Regions from separate parts of the Roseburia intestinalis L1-82 genome, predicted to be linked through region 1. Evidence: predicted binding sites of a transcription regulator. Region 1 holds the regulator's gene; the other holds the start of a gene.

What was found. The regulator Rex, encoded in region 1, represses fermentation and respiration genes when NADH is low (regulators of the CRP and FNR family bind a similar motif). The targets are predictions, from matches to a motif close to ATTGTTAANTANTTAACAAT.
Region 2: the regulator Rex is predicted to act here: its motif matches at 4,177-4,196, upstream of RIL182_RS09100 (iron-sulfur cluster assembly scaffold protein).

The regions. Positions count from the first base shown of each region.
Region 1 is NZ_LR027880.1:2,149,275-2,157,967, forward strand. Features, by position in the region: gene alr (alanine racemase) at 1-230, opposite strand, end outside; gene RIL182_RS10030 (NAD(P)H-hydrate dehydratase) at 292-1,830, opposite strand; gene RIL182_RS10040 (redox-sensing transcriptional repressor Rex) at 2,024-2,677, opposite strand; gene RIL182_RS10045 (ABC-F family ATP-binding cassette domain-containing protein) at 2,752-4,695, opposite strand; gene RIL182_RS10050 (NADP-dependent isocitrate dehydrogenase) at 4,692-5,903, opposite strand; gene RIL182_RS10055 (GntR family transcriptional regulator) at 5,918-6,577, opposite strand; gene RIL182_RS10060 (beta/alpha barrel domain-containing protein) at 6,588-7,976, opposite strand; gene RIL182_RS10065 (hypothetical protein) at 8,268-8,492, shown strand; gene RIL182_RS10070 (hypothetical protein) at 8,605-8,693, opposite strand, start outside.
Region 2 is NZ_LR027880.1:1,944,269-1,952,961, reverse strand. Features, by position in the region: gene RIL182_RS09120 (YhgE/Pip domain-containing protein) at 1-50, opposite strand, end outside; gene RIL182_RS09115 (hypothetical protein) at 164-616, opposite strand; gene RIL182_RS09110 (Y-family DNA polymerase) at 613-2,142, opposite strand; gene RIL182_RS09105 (GGGtGRT protein) at 2,414-3,424, opposite strand; gene RIL182_RS09100 (iron-sulfur cluster assembly scaffold protein) at 3,443-4,135, opposite strand; gene RIL182_RS09095 (YARHG domain-containing protein) at 4,283-5,875, opposite strand; gene RIL182_RS09090 (methyl-accepting chemotaxis protein) at 5,897-7,393, opposite strand; gene RIL182_RS09085 (LbetaH domain-containing protein) at 7,479-8,150, opposite strand; gene RIL182_RS09080 (DNA topoisomerase III) at 8,327-8,693, opposite strand, start outside.

The DNA.
Region 1 (8,693 bases):
CCGTGATTTCGAAGGATCAGTCCCTCTTCCACCGTGGCAACCGCATAACCGTATAGATAATCAAGTTTTTCAATCGTCTCTGCAATCTCTACGGCACCATGTCCATAGCCGTCAGCCTTGATGACCGCCATAATTTTTGTATCTTTTGCAATGTTCCCACGCATTGCATCCATGTTGTGAAGAATTGCATCCAGATCGATCTCCGCATGCACTCTGCTGTATCTGTTCATGTTGTTCTCCAATCTATTTTTTTCATTACTTTTTTGTTCAACACAAAATCTATACGCGCTTTTACTGTTGTGTGTAAATATTTAGTACCTTTTTGATCCCGGTGATCAGATCCGAGGCTGTAAGGCCCTGTAAACCTGTCGTCTGTACCATGATATCACCTGCCAAACCGTGAAGGTATACTCCAAGAGGTGCCGCCTGATATGATGTCAGTTTCTGTGCCATAAGTGCACCGATCAAACCGCTTAGTACATCCCCGCTTCCTGCAGTTGCCATTCCCGGATTACCGGAAAGATTCAGATACCTTTTATGATCCGGCAGTGCGGTCACTGTATGTTCATCTTTCAGGACGCAAATAACCTGATTTTCATCTGCAAAATCTGCAGCTGTCTGCAACAGATTCTTCTGGATTTCTCCAACTGTTTTTCTGGTAAGCCTGCTCATCTCTCCAAGATGCGGTGTAATCACGGCAGTATTCTTAAAATTTTTCCATCTATCTGCCCCCTGCACTCCGGTGTTTTTCTGCTCTGCCACCAGATTTAATGCATCAGCATCAAAAAGAAATGCTTTATTCTCATGTGACGTTCCATATTCTAACACAAAATTTAATATCTGTGCAGAAGTTTTTTCTTTTCCTAGTCCGGGACCGATCACAATGGCATCTGCCCAGTCAAGGATCTCCCTCAGAACCGGTTCTTCCGGTACTAAAGTTTTATCGTAAGTAGTAAGAACCGCCTCCGGAACACTGCACTGTAAAATAGCTCTGTTTTCCTCCGGAGTCAGCACACGCACCAGACCACACCCTGTGGCATAAGCTGCTTTCGCAGACAAAACTGCCGCCCCTGCCATATTGACACTTCCGGCGATCAGCAAGAGTTTTCCATAACTGCCCTTATTAGAATGGCTTTTTCTTTTTGGCAGTATCGAAAAATCTTTTTCTTCAAGTGCCATCACGGCCGGCGGTTCACCCAGCCAGCTTTCTTTCGTGATGCCAATATCACATACAATGATCCTGCCGGCATACTCATTTCCCGGCCAGAGGATACTGCCTAATTTTTCAAATGCAAATGTGATCGTAAGATCTGCACGAAACGCTGTGCCTAAAATGGCTCCCGTGTCCGCAGAGATCCCGGATGCAATGTCTACCGCCGCTTTTTCCCCGGAAAGTTCATTCATCCGGCACAGCATATCTGCATATTCACCGGTCACATCTCTTGAGAGTCCCACACCAAATATTGCGTCTATTACAAGAGTAGGTCTGATCTTTTCCGGGATATCCATGTATATAGAAATACCGTATGCATTTAAAATATCCTGCTGTACCCTGTTTGACTCCGAACAGTGCTCTTTATTTCCGGCATAAACGACCGTGACAGCATGTCCTTCCAAAAATAAAAGGCGTGCGATCGCAAGACCATCTCCACCGTTATTTCCACTGCCACACACAATGAGTACTTCCGTAAGATCCACATTTTGTCTATGCAGCTCTTCCACAAATGCTATTGCAGCGCGCTCCATCAAGAGAAGTCCCGGCACCTTAAAATGTGAAATGGTATTTGCATCATATTTTTGCATTTCCCGGCTGTCTACAAGATATTTCATGAAATCCTCCTTGTTTTGCGGAGCAAAATGCGACTGCCTTTGCAGGAGCAGAGGATTTTTCTCCTTGTTTTGCGGAGCAAAATGCGACTGCCTTTGCAGGAGCAGAGGATTTTTCTCCTTGTTTTATAAGGCAAAAAACGCCGCACATAAATCTGTGCGGCAGCTATTTGCTCTCTACATTTACAGCACCTTTTCAGTTGCCGTTTTCTTCTGCTTTTTTGTTTCTGACAATGTTGTAAGACAACTGCATCAGACTGTCGGAAAGATGTACATTCTCCACGACAACATTTTTGTCGATCAATTCAAGATCTACATGGGCAAAATTCCAGATTGCACGGATTCCAAGTCCGACCAGCCTGTTTGCAATCGCATCTGCCTTTTCCTTCGGCATGGTCAGCGCTGCGATATCTACCTGATTTTCTTCACAGAAACTCTCTAATTCATCTAACATACGGATTTTGATCCCGCGTACAGTCACTCCGTCAAGCGCCGGATTTACATCAAAAAGTCCTATGATAACAAAGCCAAGTTTCTCAAATTTTACATAATTGGTAAGTGCCTGACCAAGGTTACCGGCACCCATTACAATAATATTGTGTCTCTCATTCAAACCTAAGATCTTACCGATCTCTTCATATAAATATTTTACATTATAGCCGTAGCCCTGCTGACCGAACCCGCCAAAATTATTCAGATCCTGTCTGATCTGGGATGCGGTCACATTCATCCGTTTGCTCAGATCATTGGATGATATACGCTCCACACCGGCGTCTAATAGTTCTCCGAGGTAACGGTAATAACGCGGCATCCTTCGGATCACTGCCTGTGATATCTCTTTTTCCTGCACAAAAGGTTCCACCTTTCTTACGTTCTCTCGTTTATTATAGTGATTTCCCCTGTGTCTGTCAATGTGTGAAATTTTTAACTATCTTTAGCTCCATCCAGCTGCATTGACAGATCTTCCCACGTTTCATAGCAGGTTTCAAGGCGTTCCCTGCACTCCTGCTGTCGTGCAGCAAGTTCATTTAACTTTGCGGAATTGACTGCATTTTCCGGCTTCGCACATTCTTCATCGATCGCGCTTATCTCTTCTTCTAATGCTGCAATCTCATCTTCTATTTTTTTCAGACTGTTTTCAATCTTACGGATCCTTGCCTGTTCTGCCTTCTGCGCCTGCCAGTCAAGTTTATTGACCGCATCATCCTGTTTTCCTGCCTGAATATCCGATATTTCCTGTGGTTTTACATACAGTTGCGTCATGATATCGTGTTTTTCCAGATAATAATCATAGTTTCCAATATAATTTACAACCGTCTCACCTGTCAGCTCTAGGATCCTCGTCGCCGTCTGATTGATAAAATAGCGGTCATGGGAAACGAAAAATACGGTTCCGGTATACTGGTTTAACGCAGATTCCAAAATTTCTTTGGATGTAATATCCAAATGGTTCGTCGGCTCATCAAGGATCAGAAAATTCGCATCGGAAAGCATTAATTTTGCTAAGGAAACACGTCCTCTCTCTCCACCGCTCAAATCTGAAATGTGCTTAAACACATCATCATTTGTAAACAAAAATGCTGCTAACACATTGCGGATCTTCGTATTATTCAGCCCCGGATAGGCATCTGAGATTTCCTCAAAAATCGTCTTTTCCATATGTAAAAGCTGATGTTCCTGATCGTAATATCCGATATGCACATTCGAACCAAGTGTCACGGTACCGCCATCTGCCGGAATCAGATTATTGATGATCTTTAGTATGGTCGTTTTACCAGTTCCATTGTTACCGATCAGCGCCACCCGTTCCCCACGTTTGATCTCAAATGAAATATCCGAAAACAATGTGACCGGCGGATAGGATTTTGCAAGATTTGACACGGTAAGGACGTCATTTCCGCTGACCACATTTGGCTCTAACACGATCTTAATATCCGTATTATCCTCAACCGGCTTTTCAATGCGTTCAATCTTATCTAACATTTTCTCACGGCTTTCCGCACGCTTGATAGATTTTTCGCGGTTGAATGATTTTAATTTTGTAATAACTTCTTCCTGGTGTCTGATCTCACGCTGCTGGTTGTAATACTGTTTTAACAGATCTTCACGAACTTTTGCTTTTTTCTTTGCAAAATCCGAATAATTTCCCTGATATACATACGCTTTATGCTGGAAAATCTCTACAACTTTTGTGACAACACGATCCAGAAAATAACGGTCATGTGCTACGATCACAACAGCCCCTTTGTAAGCCCGCAGAAAATTCTCAAGCCAGCGGATCGACTCCATATCCAGATGGTTCGTCGGCTCATCTAAAAGCAGTACATCCGGCTTTGTGACTAAAAGTTTGCCAAGGGAAACTCTTGTTTTCTGTCCTCCGGATAACTCGCTCATCTGTTTGCTCAAATCTTCATCTGAAAAACCAAGTCCTTTTAAAATACCGGTCGCTTCACTGCGGTATGCATATCCGCCCTGCAGTTCAAATTCATGGCTCTGGCGGTGATAAATATCCATCAGCTTTTCTAATTCTTCACCGGTACGGCTGTTCATCTCAGACTCCATATCACGAAGTTTCTGTTCCATTTCCAGAATATCGGTTCTTGCATAAAGAACCTCATCATAGATGGTTCTATGGCCGGATACATCCTGATACTGTGCTAAGTAGCCGATTGTCTTATCCTTTGCAAGAATCACTTCACCGGCATCGGACGTTTCTTCGCCCATAATAATTTTAAGCAGCGTAGACTTGCCGGCACCATTGATGCCGACAATCGCTGCTTTTTCATTTGCTTCAATATGAAAACTTACATCTTTTAATATCTCATCTGTTCCAAAAGACTTTGAGATACTCTGACATGACAAAATCATTTTAAACTTTCCTCTAACGTCGTTCTGATTGCCTTGATAAAATCTTCGCTGTTTAATACGACCGGATTCGGATTCGTAGTAATCAGCGCAAGGTCTTTTGTCATTTTACCATCTTCAATGGTCTTAATACAAGCCTTTTCGAGTTTTTCTGCAAAATCGGACAATGCAGCATTCGAATCAAGCTCTCCGCGTTTCTTAAGTGCTCCCGTCCATGCAAAAATGGTTGCAACAGAGTTCGTGGATGTTTCCTCACCTTTTAAGTGTTTGTAATAATGACGCTGTACCGTTCCGTGTGCAGCCTCATACTCATAATAGCCATCCGGAGAAACCAGCACGGAAGTCATCATGGCAAGCGAACCAAATGCACTTGAAACCATATCACTCATGACATCTCCGTCATAGTTTTTACATGCCCAGATATAACCGCCTTCAGATTTCATCACACGGGCAACCGCGTCATCAATTAAAGTATAGAAATAAGTAATGCCTGCTTTTTCGAATTTTTCTTTGTATTCTGCATCAAAGATCTCCTGGAAAATATCTTTAAATGTGTGATCGTATTTTTTGGAGATCGTGTCTTTGGTTGCAAACCACAGATCCTGTTTTGTATCAAGTGCATAGTTAAAGCAGCTCTTTGCAAAACTTTCAATCGAATTGCAAAGGTTGTGCTGTCCCTGAACGACACCTGCTCCGGTAAAGTTATGAATCAGTTCTCTTGTTTCTGTGCCGTCCTCTGCAGTATAAACCAGCTCACATTTACCTGCTCCCGGAATCTTCATCTCGGATGCTTTGTATACATCACCATAGGCATGACGTGCAATCGTGATGGGCTTTTTCCAGTTTTTGACACATGGCTCAATGCCTTTTACAACGATCGGTGCACGGAATACCGTACCGTCTAACATGGCACGGATCGTACCATTCGGACTCTTCCACATTTCTTTTAGGTTGTATTCAGTCATACGCGCTGCATTTGGTGTAATCGTTGCACATTTTACAGCAACACCGTATTTTTTTGTGGCATTGGCAGAATCAACGGTTACCTGGTCATTTGTTTCATTGCGATGCTCTAATCCAAGATCATAATACTCTGTCTTTAAATCAATAAACGGAAGAAGTAACTCATCTTTGATCATTTTCCAGAGGATTCTTGTCATCTCATCTCCGTCCATCTCTACCAGTGGGGTTGTCATTTTGATTTTTTCCATTGTGTTCTCCTTTTCTATTGAAATAAATTGTCCCATCCGTAATTATCCATATTGTGAATGGTGTTCATCATGTGCTCATTCGCCAGTTTCTCTGCCAGACCGGCATCATGCTTCTTTAATGCCTCCACGATCTGTCTGTGTTCCTGATTTGACTGTACGGAACGCTTCGGATCTGCAAGTGTGATTTTTCGCACGCGTTGTACATAATGATGAAAATCAAGCAGCACATGTTTTAATTCTTTGCTGTCGGAAGCATTGTATAAAATTTCATGGAAACGGTTGTCAAGTTCCACAACCTGTTCCGAATTTCCTTTTGCAGCATGAAAATCCGACAGATATATATTTTCATCCAGTTCATCTAACTGTTCTTTGGTGATCTTATCCGCTGCCCACTTTGCACACAGTCCCTCCAGACGCGACCGTATCTCGTAGATATCCTGAATATCTTTTTTGGAAATACCTACGACATAAGCACCTTTATTCGGGATAATGGTAACCAGTCCCTCAAGTTCAAGCTGGCGGAGTGCCTCACGCACCGGAGTACGGCTGACACCTAACTCCTCACCAATATTTTTTTCCTTTAACTCCTCGTCTGTCGCATATTTTCCGGACAAAATATTTTCACGGATCGTATGAAACACACGGGAACTTAAGGAATAATTATCCTCTCCCATATATGACACCTCATGCTCCTATTGTTACATTTAATTCCTTGCAGCATTTTTCAATTTCTTCCACTAATTCTTTATCGGTCAATACCGTAACACGTCCATCCTCGTACTGTTTATCTACCCATACTTTTACTTTTTTCACAAGCTCTGAGTTTTTGTCTACGCTCTTATCTTTCGGAAGATGGTAATAAGAGTTGATCCAGAGAGCGATTCCGGCAAGACCGGATGTGTTGGAAACAGATACTAATGGTGGTCTGTTTAAAAATTTTCCAGTATCAAAAATATTGTAAATCTCCTCATTTTTGAGAAGTCCGTCCGCATGGATCCCGGCTCTTGTGACATTGAAGTTGCTGCCGACAAACGGGGTACGGCTCGGCTGTACATAGCCTAATTCTTTCTCAAAATACTCTGCCAGTTCTGTGATCACGGTAGTGTCCATGCCATCGAGTGTTCCCTTCAACTGTGCATATTCAAATACCATTGCCTCAAGCGGTGTGTTACCGGTACGCTCTCCGATTCCAAACAGGGAACAGTTGACTCCGCTTGCACCGTAAAGCCATGCGGTCGTGGAGTTGTTAACTGCCTTGTAGAAATCGTTGTGTCCATGCCACTCGATCAGTTCAGAAGGCACACCTGCATGTGTGGTCAGACCGTAGATGATACCCGGCACGCTTCGCGGGATCACGGCACCCGGGAAGTTAACGCCATAACCCATAGTATCGCAGGCACGGATCTTGATCGGGATCTTATATTCATCCATCAGTTTCATAAGTTCTACACAGAACGGGATGACAAAGCCGTAAATATCAGATCTTGTGATATCTTCCAAGTGGCAACGTGGACTGATACCTGTCTCTAAGCACTCACGGATGACACTTAAGTAAAGATTCATAACCTCTCTTCTTGTCATTTTCATCTTATAGAAAATATGGTAGTCAGAGCAGCTTACCAGAATACCTGTTTCACGCAGACCGATATCTTTTACTAACTGGAAATCCTGTTTGCTTGCACGGATCCAGCTGGTAACTTCCGGAAATTTATAACCACGTTCCAGGCATTTGTAAACAGCATCTCTGTCTTTTTTACTATATAAAAAGAATTCACTCTGGCGGATCAGACCTTTTGGGCCGCCCAGGCGGTGCAGATAATCGTAGATCGTCACGATCTGCTCTGTGGTATACGGTGCCCTTGACTGCTGACCGTCACGAAATGTCGTATCTGTGATCCAGATATTTTCCGGCATATTATGCGGAACAATTCGATCGTTGAATGCGATCTTCGGGATCTCATCATACGGAAACAGATTGTGGAATACATTTGGTTCCTTTACATCTGCCAACTGATAAAAATGCTCTTCAAGCTGCAGCAGATTCGTTTTCTTATTCATTACAACTTCTCTCATAACGTAAATCCTTCTTTCTGCCATGGCACTTGTGCCATTGACACCTGTGCCATGAATGCATATTTTTACTTTTAGAGTGAATATTTTTTCATGCATAATTGTATACAATTATACTTTTTCTATATTCTATACATTTCTTCTCTTATTTGTCAAGGCATAAAATTTTATATTTTCTATAACCTGAAATTATAAGTATACATAATCATATATTCAAAAAAATTTATTCAAATCTGTAACACTTATTCTGCGCTCACATAAGATACAGTGTAAGAAAAAACCTGGAGGTTTTATATGAGTGATTTAGCTGCAACAAACTGTGGTGGTGGATGTTCCTGTAACGAGGGAGGATGCAATTCCATTCTCTGGATCATCATCTTATTATGCTGCTGTGGCGGCAATGGTGGTTTCTGCGGTGGAAACAATGGATGTGGAGGCAACAATGATTGTCTTTGGATCATCCTGCTTCTCTTCTGCTGTGGCGGATGCGGCGGAAACAATGGATGTGGTTTCTGCTAGTCAGATCATCTGTTCTGAAATGGCGGTCGGATATTCCGGCCGCCCTATAAGATTTATAAAGAAAAACGTCTCTGCCTGTTATGGAAGAGACGTTTTTGTATGTCAGCCGAATTTACGGACGCTTTGTGTTCTGATCCCGTGCAGCATACTCACGGTCTTTTTCCCGATTCTGCTGCTGCATCATCTTCTCGTAGATTCCAC
Region 2 (8,693 bases), 210 kb from region 1:
CGCACCAGTCTCTTCATATCTCCGCTAAAAATACGCCATATATTTTTCATGCCTCACAAGCTCCTTAACTCATCCATATTCTTTCATAGAGCAAAAGTCCCTATTATCGGGGAGATTATACCATCCGAAATATTGATTGTCAAATTTACCCATCTGTCCTTTTTCACTCTGTATCCCCAAATATTTCGCCATCCATCTCAAAAATATACTGCATGTGAACTTCCGTTCCATCCTCAAATAAAAGTCTGCGCAGATAAGTATCTATTTTCCGTATCCTGCCACGATGCGTAACATAAGCCCCACCGGCTTTCTTTTCATCCGGCACAAAATAAGTAACCATAATCTCCGGCTTTTCCGAAAAATATTCCTGTAAAACATGCATTTTTTCATCAAGCTGTTCTTTTTTGTCCTCATCGAGTTCTAAGAATGCTTCTGTTCGTCTTGCCGTCTCACGGATAGAGTCCTCATGCCCTGTAAGTGCTGCGAAAGGCGAAAACTGTGCAGCCCTGTCTGATAACGCCATCTGCGGATGTTTTGTTGAGACATGATGTGGCAGATGGATGATATCATCATATTTATGTGTTTCTTTTTCCTGAAATATATTTTTCCCTTTCATGCTTTATGCCCTCCGATCTGCCGGTTACGCTCCACACTGGTAGCCCCCTCCTGCAGATTCATCCCCTTTAGCATGGCATTTTTCCCATATTTCTTTTTCACACTGAGGACTGCCTCCTGCAGTTTTCTCTCTTTTTCCTTCTTTACCTTTTCCGCCTGCTTTTTCTGTTCTAATGCCGCATAATCTGTAAACAGATCAAGCTGTTCAAACGTATCTTCCTGTTTTGCCGATGATTCATCCGATAACCTGCAGGCTACCACATAGATCCGGCGGATCAGAAGATTCGGATCTACAATACGGTCATACAACTCCATCACTGCATCCATGATCTGTTTCGTGGAGGATGTCTGGTTTTTCAGATTGATCGTTCCGTGTGCGTGTTTTGGCACCCTTCTTCCATAGCGGTCAATGGTCACTTCCCCGTGATACGCATTTCTCCGTTTTGGATCCGTCAGGTTATCAATATCATAGCCGATCGTAAGCACCATCTGATCTGTGACTAAGTGCTTTTCCACCAGATCCAGCACAAGCAGATCTGTCATTTCCCGGACGATCAGTTTTCCTTTTTCAAACTCATAAGGACACTGCAGCACCTGCCCGGAACTGATGCTGTTTGTCTCCGGCTTGTACGCTTTGATCAGGTCAATCGTGGTCGGTTCATATCCCCACGCGTGGTCAATCAAAAGTTCTGCATTAATACCAAACATTTTATAAAGAAAATCTTCATTATAAAAATCCTGTTCACCGCCTAAGGAACAGCGTGCAATATCCCCCATCGTATACAGTCCTGCCGCCTCTAGTTTTTTCCGATAACCACCACCGACTCTCCAGAAATCCGTCAGTGGTCTGTGATCCCACAGCAGTCTGCGATAACTCATTTCGTCAAGTTCTGCGATCCGCACGCCGTTTGCATCCGGCGTTACATGTTTGGCAACGATATCCATTGCAACCTTACACAGGTACAGATTCGTGCCGATGCCGGCGGTTGCTGTAACCCCTGTTTCTTTTAAAACATCCCGGATCATTTTCTCTGCCAGTTCTCTCGCACTCATCTGATATGTTTTCAGATAATGTATTACATCCATAAATACTTCATCCACCGAATACACATGCATATCTTCCGGTGCCACATATTTTAAATAGATGTCATAGATTTGGTTACTTTTCTCCATATAAAGAGCCATACGCGGCGGCGCTGCAATATAGGTCAGTTCCAGTGTCGGATCTTTTTTCAGTTCTTCCGCATTTGCTGATTTTCCGGTAAACACACCTCCGGCGATCCTGCTTCTCCGTTCTTTATTAATCTGCTTTACTTTCTGCACGACCTCAAATAACCTCGCACGCCCCGGAATTCCATATGCTTTCAGTGACGGTGATACTGCAAGACAGATTGTTTTCTCTGTTCTGCTCTCATCTGCGACGACAAGATTTGTCGTCAGCGGATCGCATTCCCGTTCGACACATTCTACTGATGCATAAAAAGATTTGAGATCGATTGCAATATAGATATGGGATGAATCACTCATGACCGGATGATGCCTCGCTTTCTGTTTTTCTGGTATAGATATTATTATAGCAGAAAATATGTTCGATTATCACCCTGTTTTTGAAAAATAAAAATATTTTCTTCCTGTATTCCCTTTTCAAAATACTCTTCTGCTAATATATTTGTTTTCCATACTTTGCAATATCCTCCAAAAGGTACTGATTTCGAATTTCAAATAAATTTATACAAAAAAAGAAACGGGATTCTTGCAAATACAAAAATCCCGTTTCTTTCTATGCTTTAAATTTATCTTAGAACTTACCAGCCTTATGAGCTTCCTCAACGGAAACTGCAACAGCAACTGTAGCACCAACCATAGGGTTGTTACCCATTCCGATCAGACCCATCATCTCAACGTGAGCCGGTACGGAAGAAGAACCTGCGAACTGTGCATCAGAGTGCATACGTCCCATGGTATCTGTCATACCGTAGGAAGCAGGACCTGCTGCCATGTTGTCCGGGTGAAGTGTACGTCCTGTACCACCGCCGGAAGCAACTGAGAAATATTTCTTACCCTGCTCGATACATTCTTTTTTGTATGTACCTGCAACCGGATGCTGGAAACGTGTTGGGTTTGTAGAGTTACCAGTGATGGAAACACCTACGTTCTCATGATGCATGATTGCAACACCTTCCTGAACGTCATCTGCACCGTAGCATTTTACAGTTGCGCGAAGTCCGTTGGAATATGCTTTCTCATATACAACATTTAATTTTGCAGCTTTGTAATCATACTGTGTCTCAACAAATGTGAATCCGTTGATACGGGAGATAATCTGTGCAGCATCTTTTCCAAGTCCGTTTAAGATAACACGTAATGGTTTCTGACGTACTTTGTTTGCTTTCTCAGCGATACCGATTGCACCCTCAGCTGCTGCGAATGACTCATGTCCTGCTAAGAAGCAGAAGCACTCTGTCTCTTCCTCTAATAACATTTTACCAAGGTTACCATGTCCTAAACCTACTTTTCTGTGGTCTGCAACAGAACCCGGAATACAGAATGCCTGAAGTCCCTCACCGATTGCTGCAGCAGCATCAGCAGCTCTTGTACATCCTTTTTTGATTGCGATTGCAGCACCTACAGTGTAAGCCCAGCAAGCGTTCTCGAAACAGATTGGCTGGATTTTCTTTACCTGATCGTAAACATCAAGTCCAGCATCTTTTGTAATTTTTTCAGCTTCTTCGATAGAGCTGATACCATAGCTGTTTAACACAGCGTTGATCTGGTCAATTCTTCTTTCATATCCTTCAAATAATGCCATTTTCGTCCGTCTCCTTTCCTACTCTTCTCTCGGGTCGATGATTTTAACAGCATCTGCCACACGGCCGTACTGTCCTTTTGCTTTTTCCCATGCAGTGTTAGGATCATCGCCTTTTTTGATGAAGTCAGTCATTTTTCCAAGAGAAACGAACTGATATCCGATAACTTCGTTATTCTCGTCAAGAGCAATACCGGTTACATAACCTTCTGCCATCTCCAAGTAACGAACACCTTTCTCTTTGGTAGCGTACATTGTACCAACCTGGGAACGAAGTCCTTTACCTAAATCCTCAAGACCAGCACCGATTGCAAGACCGTCATCAGAGAATGCACTCTGTGTACGACCGTAAACGATCTGTAAGAATAACTCTCTCATTGCTGTATTGATTGCATCACAAACAAGGTCTGTGTTTAATGCTTCAAGAATAGTTTTGCCCTGTAATACCTCTGCTGCCATAGCTGCGGAATGTGTCATACCAGAGCATCCGATTGTCTCAACTAAAGCTTCTTCGATTACACCATTTTTTACATTTAATGAAAGCTTGCAGGCACCCTGCTGAGGAGCACACCAGCCAACACCGTGTGTAAAACCTGAAATATCTTCAATTTTTTTAGAATGAACCCATTTGCCTTCTTCCGGAATTGGAGCTGGTTCATGTTTTGCGCCCTTTGCTACAGGACACATGTTTTCGACTTCCTTAGTGTAAATCATTTTAAGACTCCTTTCACTTAATAGAACTGTATGTATCAGACTTTGTTATACATTTAACATACCTTACCTATTTTCGCACATTTTGTTGAAATCTACAAGTCCTAATCGAAAAAAATTATCTTTATTCCGTGTATTTGTTTTTATACACTAATCAAAATAATTCAATTCTGAAAAAACTTCCGACCCCAGTCTGCCGGCGTTGCTGATATTTTCCCCATCCACATGAATATATCCTTTTGTTCCGTCTTTGGCACGAACATAGATCCATTCCTTTGCATCGGAACTGATAAAGAATACATCCTGACCGGATGAAACCGTCACCTGGTCTGATGTCTGATCCATAGCCTCCCACAGTGGGAGATCCACATATAATCTGTGCGGTGTGAAATACTGATACCTGTGCATTCCGGTATCCATATACTCTAATTTCCCCGCATCACTGTCATACCACCAGTAGCCATTTAAGTATGCTGTCTCAAGAATATCTGTACGAATTGTTCCATAGATTCCGCTTTGTCCGGTAAAGCCGTTGATACCGCCATTTTTTTCTTTAAAAGGAAAACCAGTAACTTCTCCGGCAAATTCGAGTGTGTTTCCATCATACCGGTAAAAATATGTCACATAATCACCACTCGGCCCATCATCTAAGACAGCAATCTCTAACGAATCATCATAAGCATTAATATCAGTGACATAAAAGCAATCTGTTTCCGGTGTCACCATCGCCGCATATTCGCACAGTTCATATGAAGTTCCATTCACGGTAAGGATACAGGAATACCCTGCATAATCGCCACTCTCTTTCACATCATAACGTATTTCTTCTTCCCTGCCGTCTCCATCAATATCTTCCATAACTTTCTGTCCTGTTTTATACTCTTTCGGATATGGATGTTCGTCTGCATATGTTTTTTCTGCTTCCTGTATCACTTTCAGATTATCTTTCTCTGTCTGGCTTAACACAGACTCGTCAAATGCATCTGTCTCCGCCGTTTTTTCATACCAGGAACATGCATTAAAATAACTCTGCAGATATTCATTGGTAAAACCCCGTCCATGTCTTGCATAGATTTCATTGCGTGCTAACCATAAATCATTGTCCGACATATTGATAAGACTGTCTGCCGAAATTGTCTGTGTCATACTGACCGGAATGATATACTGGTCAGCATCTTTGTGCAGGTTCTGTGTATCAATGACCGCATTCTGTACTACCGTATCTGACTGCTGCATCATCCCTTGATATTCATTTAAAGTATCCTCATTTTCCACATCGCAGCTCACATCCGTAGGCCTCACAACCTCATATAACACTCCATCATCGGTATATCCTAAAATACTTACACCGGCAGCATCCGGATACCATTCCGTGTCCTTCGAAATGCCAAAAAGGTATCCCATCCCTTTTTCTTTCTCATAGGAAGCCTTCTGAAAAACCGTAAATCCATTTTCATCTTCCGCAACAACATACTTGTCTTTCCAGCTTTTTGGAAACTGTAATGTAACATCCTCCCAGGTATAACTTTCCCCATTTTCCTGTAATTCTGCGTTTTCATTTTCTGTCACAGATTTCTTTTCTCCGGATGCATTTCCATCCTTTTCTGTCGTTTTTTCCGTCTCCTGGCTTTCTATCGTTTTCTGCTCATCTCCGTTTATTTCCTTTTCTGTCAGATCTGTCTTCCCACACCCTGCTGTAAAAAGCAAAAGTGCGGCTGTAAACAACCACACTTTATTTTTCATATAATTATGCACTCCTTTCTGTCAGTGCAAAAACTTTTTTATATCATCTGCCGTACTGTGAATTTTCTCTACCGCATTCTGAACCTGTTTTGCAACATCAAGGTTTTCTTCACTGAGTGTATGTACCTGTTCTGCACTCGCCGTAACTTCCTCAGTCGCTGCCGAAAGCTGCGAGCAGTTTACCACAATCTTATTGTTGGAATCTGAAAGTCCGCTTACCTTTTTATTGACCTCTTCAATATGGGCAACCAGCTCACCTATATTTTTATTAAGCAGATTAAATGTTTCTGACGCAGCAAGAATCTTTTCTTTCTGATCTTCCGTTGCCTGTACAGAACCTTCTACTGATACAACCACATCATTTGCATTTGCATTCAGTTCGTTTGTAATTCTCGTGATCTCTTCCGTCGAATTTTTTGTCTGTTCCGCAAGCTGTCTGATCTGCTCTGCTACAACCGCAAAACCTCTTCCGGCTTCTCCGGCACGTGCACTCTCAATAGATGCATTTAACGCCAGCAGGTTTGTCTGGCTTGAAATATTTAAGATCATACCTGCAATCTCTTCTACTTCTTTTGTCTTATCCTGAAGTTTGGTCATTGCCTCAGTAACATCATGATTTGTATTTGTGATCTGCTCTGCCTGATCTTTCAACTCATCCATCACACGCATATTTTCCTGAATGCTGTCATTTGAATTCATTGCGATATCCACCATCTGTTTTGATCGCTCACTTGTTTCCTCGATCGCATCCTGGATCGTTGCAGTCATGGTATTCTGTTCTTCGATGCTGTTTGCATTCATTCCGGAAGCCGTTGTAATCTCCTGCATACTGCCAGTTACAGAATTGGTCGTCTCGACCAGTTTTCCGATCAGGCTGCTGCTCTTAACTGATTCTTCCTGAACAGTTTTGGAAATCTCAAGCACTCCCTGTAAAATTTCATTCTGCTTTTTGTGTTCCTCATCTATGGATCCAAGTGCATCTGCGTTAAACAATAATGTGATCTTTCCAATTCTTGAAACCATAAATAAAACGCCAAGCACGCCGACCACAGAACATATTGTATCCACGTTCAATACAGTAATACCCTTTATTCCCTGAACAATCGTAACGATCACGTAGAGAATACTCACTCCCACACAGGTTCTTTTTAATCCACCTTCATCATAGTACGGAATCTGTAACGCAACTAAAACGATCAGTACATACGTAATAAAATGTGCATCTGTCTGTACTCCGACTAACAGATACTCTAATCCCATCTCAAGCGTAGCAATCACTTTTAATTTTGCTGTTGCATGATCTTTATGATAAATAATCGTGTCCAAAACTGATGCGCCTATTATTAATACAGTATTCCCATATACTGTTGCATTTACCAGATTCTGATTTGCCATGCGGAGCCACAGATACAGTAAAAACAATATTCCAAGAAATATGGTTGCACCTATATAGAACCGGTTCATCTTTTTGATCCGTTCCGCTTTATCATTATAAATATATTTCTTTTCTTCTTCCATATATTTTATCTCCCTGTACTTAAAATATAATCAATATTTTCTGCCATAACTTATCCGACCTGTCCGGATCTTAAGTTTAAGAATATCATGCTTCTTTTTTCTGTACAACCTCGCCCGGTTTCTTAAAAATTGAGTTTGCCGGGATCACTCCCCTGACACTTGAAAGCGGATATACATTTGTATGTCTGCCGATCACCGTTCCAGGATTTAATACAGAGTTACATCCAACTTCCACATAATCCCCAAGCATGGCACCGAATTTTTTCAATCCAGTCTCGATCTTCTCATCACCGTCTTTTACCACAACCAGTGTCTTGTCGGATTTCACATTTGACGTGATCGAACCTGCACCCATATGCGATTTATAGCCAAGAATGGAATCGCCAACATAATTATAATGCGGCACCTGAACGGAATTGAAAATAATATCATTTTTCAGTTCTGTGGAATTGCCGACAACAGAACCCTTTCCTACGATCGCACTGCCGCGGACAAATGCGCAGTGACGGATTTCTGCATCCTCATCAATGATCAGCGGACCGTTTAAACATGCTGTCGGTGCCACTTTTGCACTCTTTGCAACCCAGATATCCTCGCCTCTTTTTTCAAACTTTTCCGGATCTAATGTTGGTCCAAGTTTTTTTATGAACTCACTGATCCCTTTTAAAGCCTCCCATGGATATGTAAACTGTTCTAAATATTCTTTTGCGATTGTTTCATCTAAATCATATAAATTGCTGATTTTTGCGTTTTCCATCTTTTCCTCCATCCCAGAATGTCTCTCTCACATGGATATGAATCCAGTGTGATCCTGGCATTTCTGTTTGCATACTGGTTCTATTGTAAAACGTTTTCACAGATCTGTCAAAATAATATTCGAACACTGCAAAAAAATTTCCGGACAGACAAGAATTTCTGTCTGCCGGAGATTTCTTATGGCATAAATTCATCTAAAAAATTACTTCCAGCGATCCATTCTGCTTCTTCCTGTTCCTGAAATGCTGCAGCCTCATCCGCCATAGTGGCATAGAAATCATCCGCACCATCCGGTGTCTGTTCTGCCTGCTGTGGCTGCTGTTTTTCAGTCTCATTTTCCTGCACAGCCATCTGCACTTCTGATTGTTTCTCTGACTCCTGTTTTTGTAGAGACAGGCTTCCCGGATTGTCAAAATCAAAACTGATCCGCTCATCCTCATATTTTAGGCAGGAATCAAACACATTCCCTGCTTTCGAGTTAAATCCAGTCACTTTTTCCTTTGTCTTTCCGGTTTCCAACAGTTCTTTTATGATTGCTTCCGAA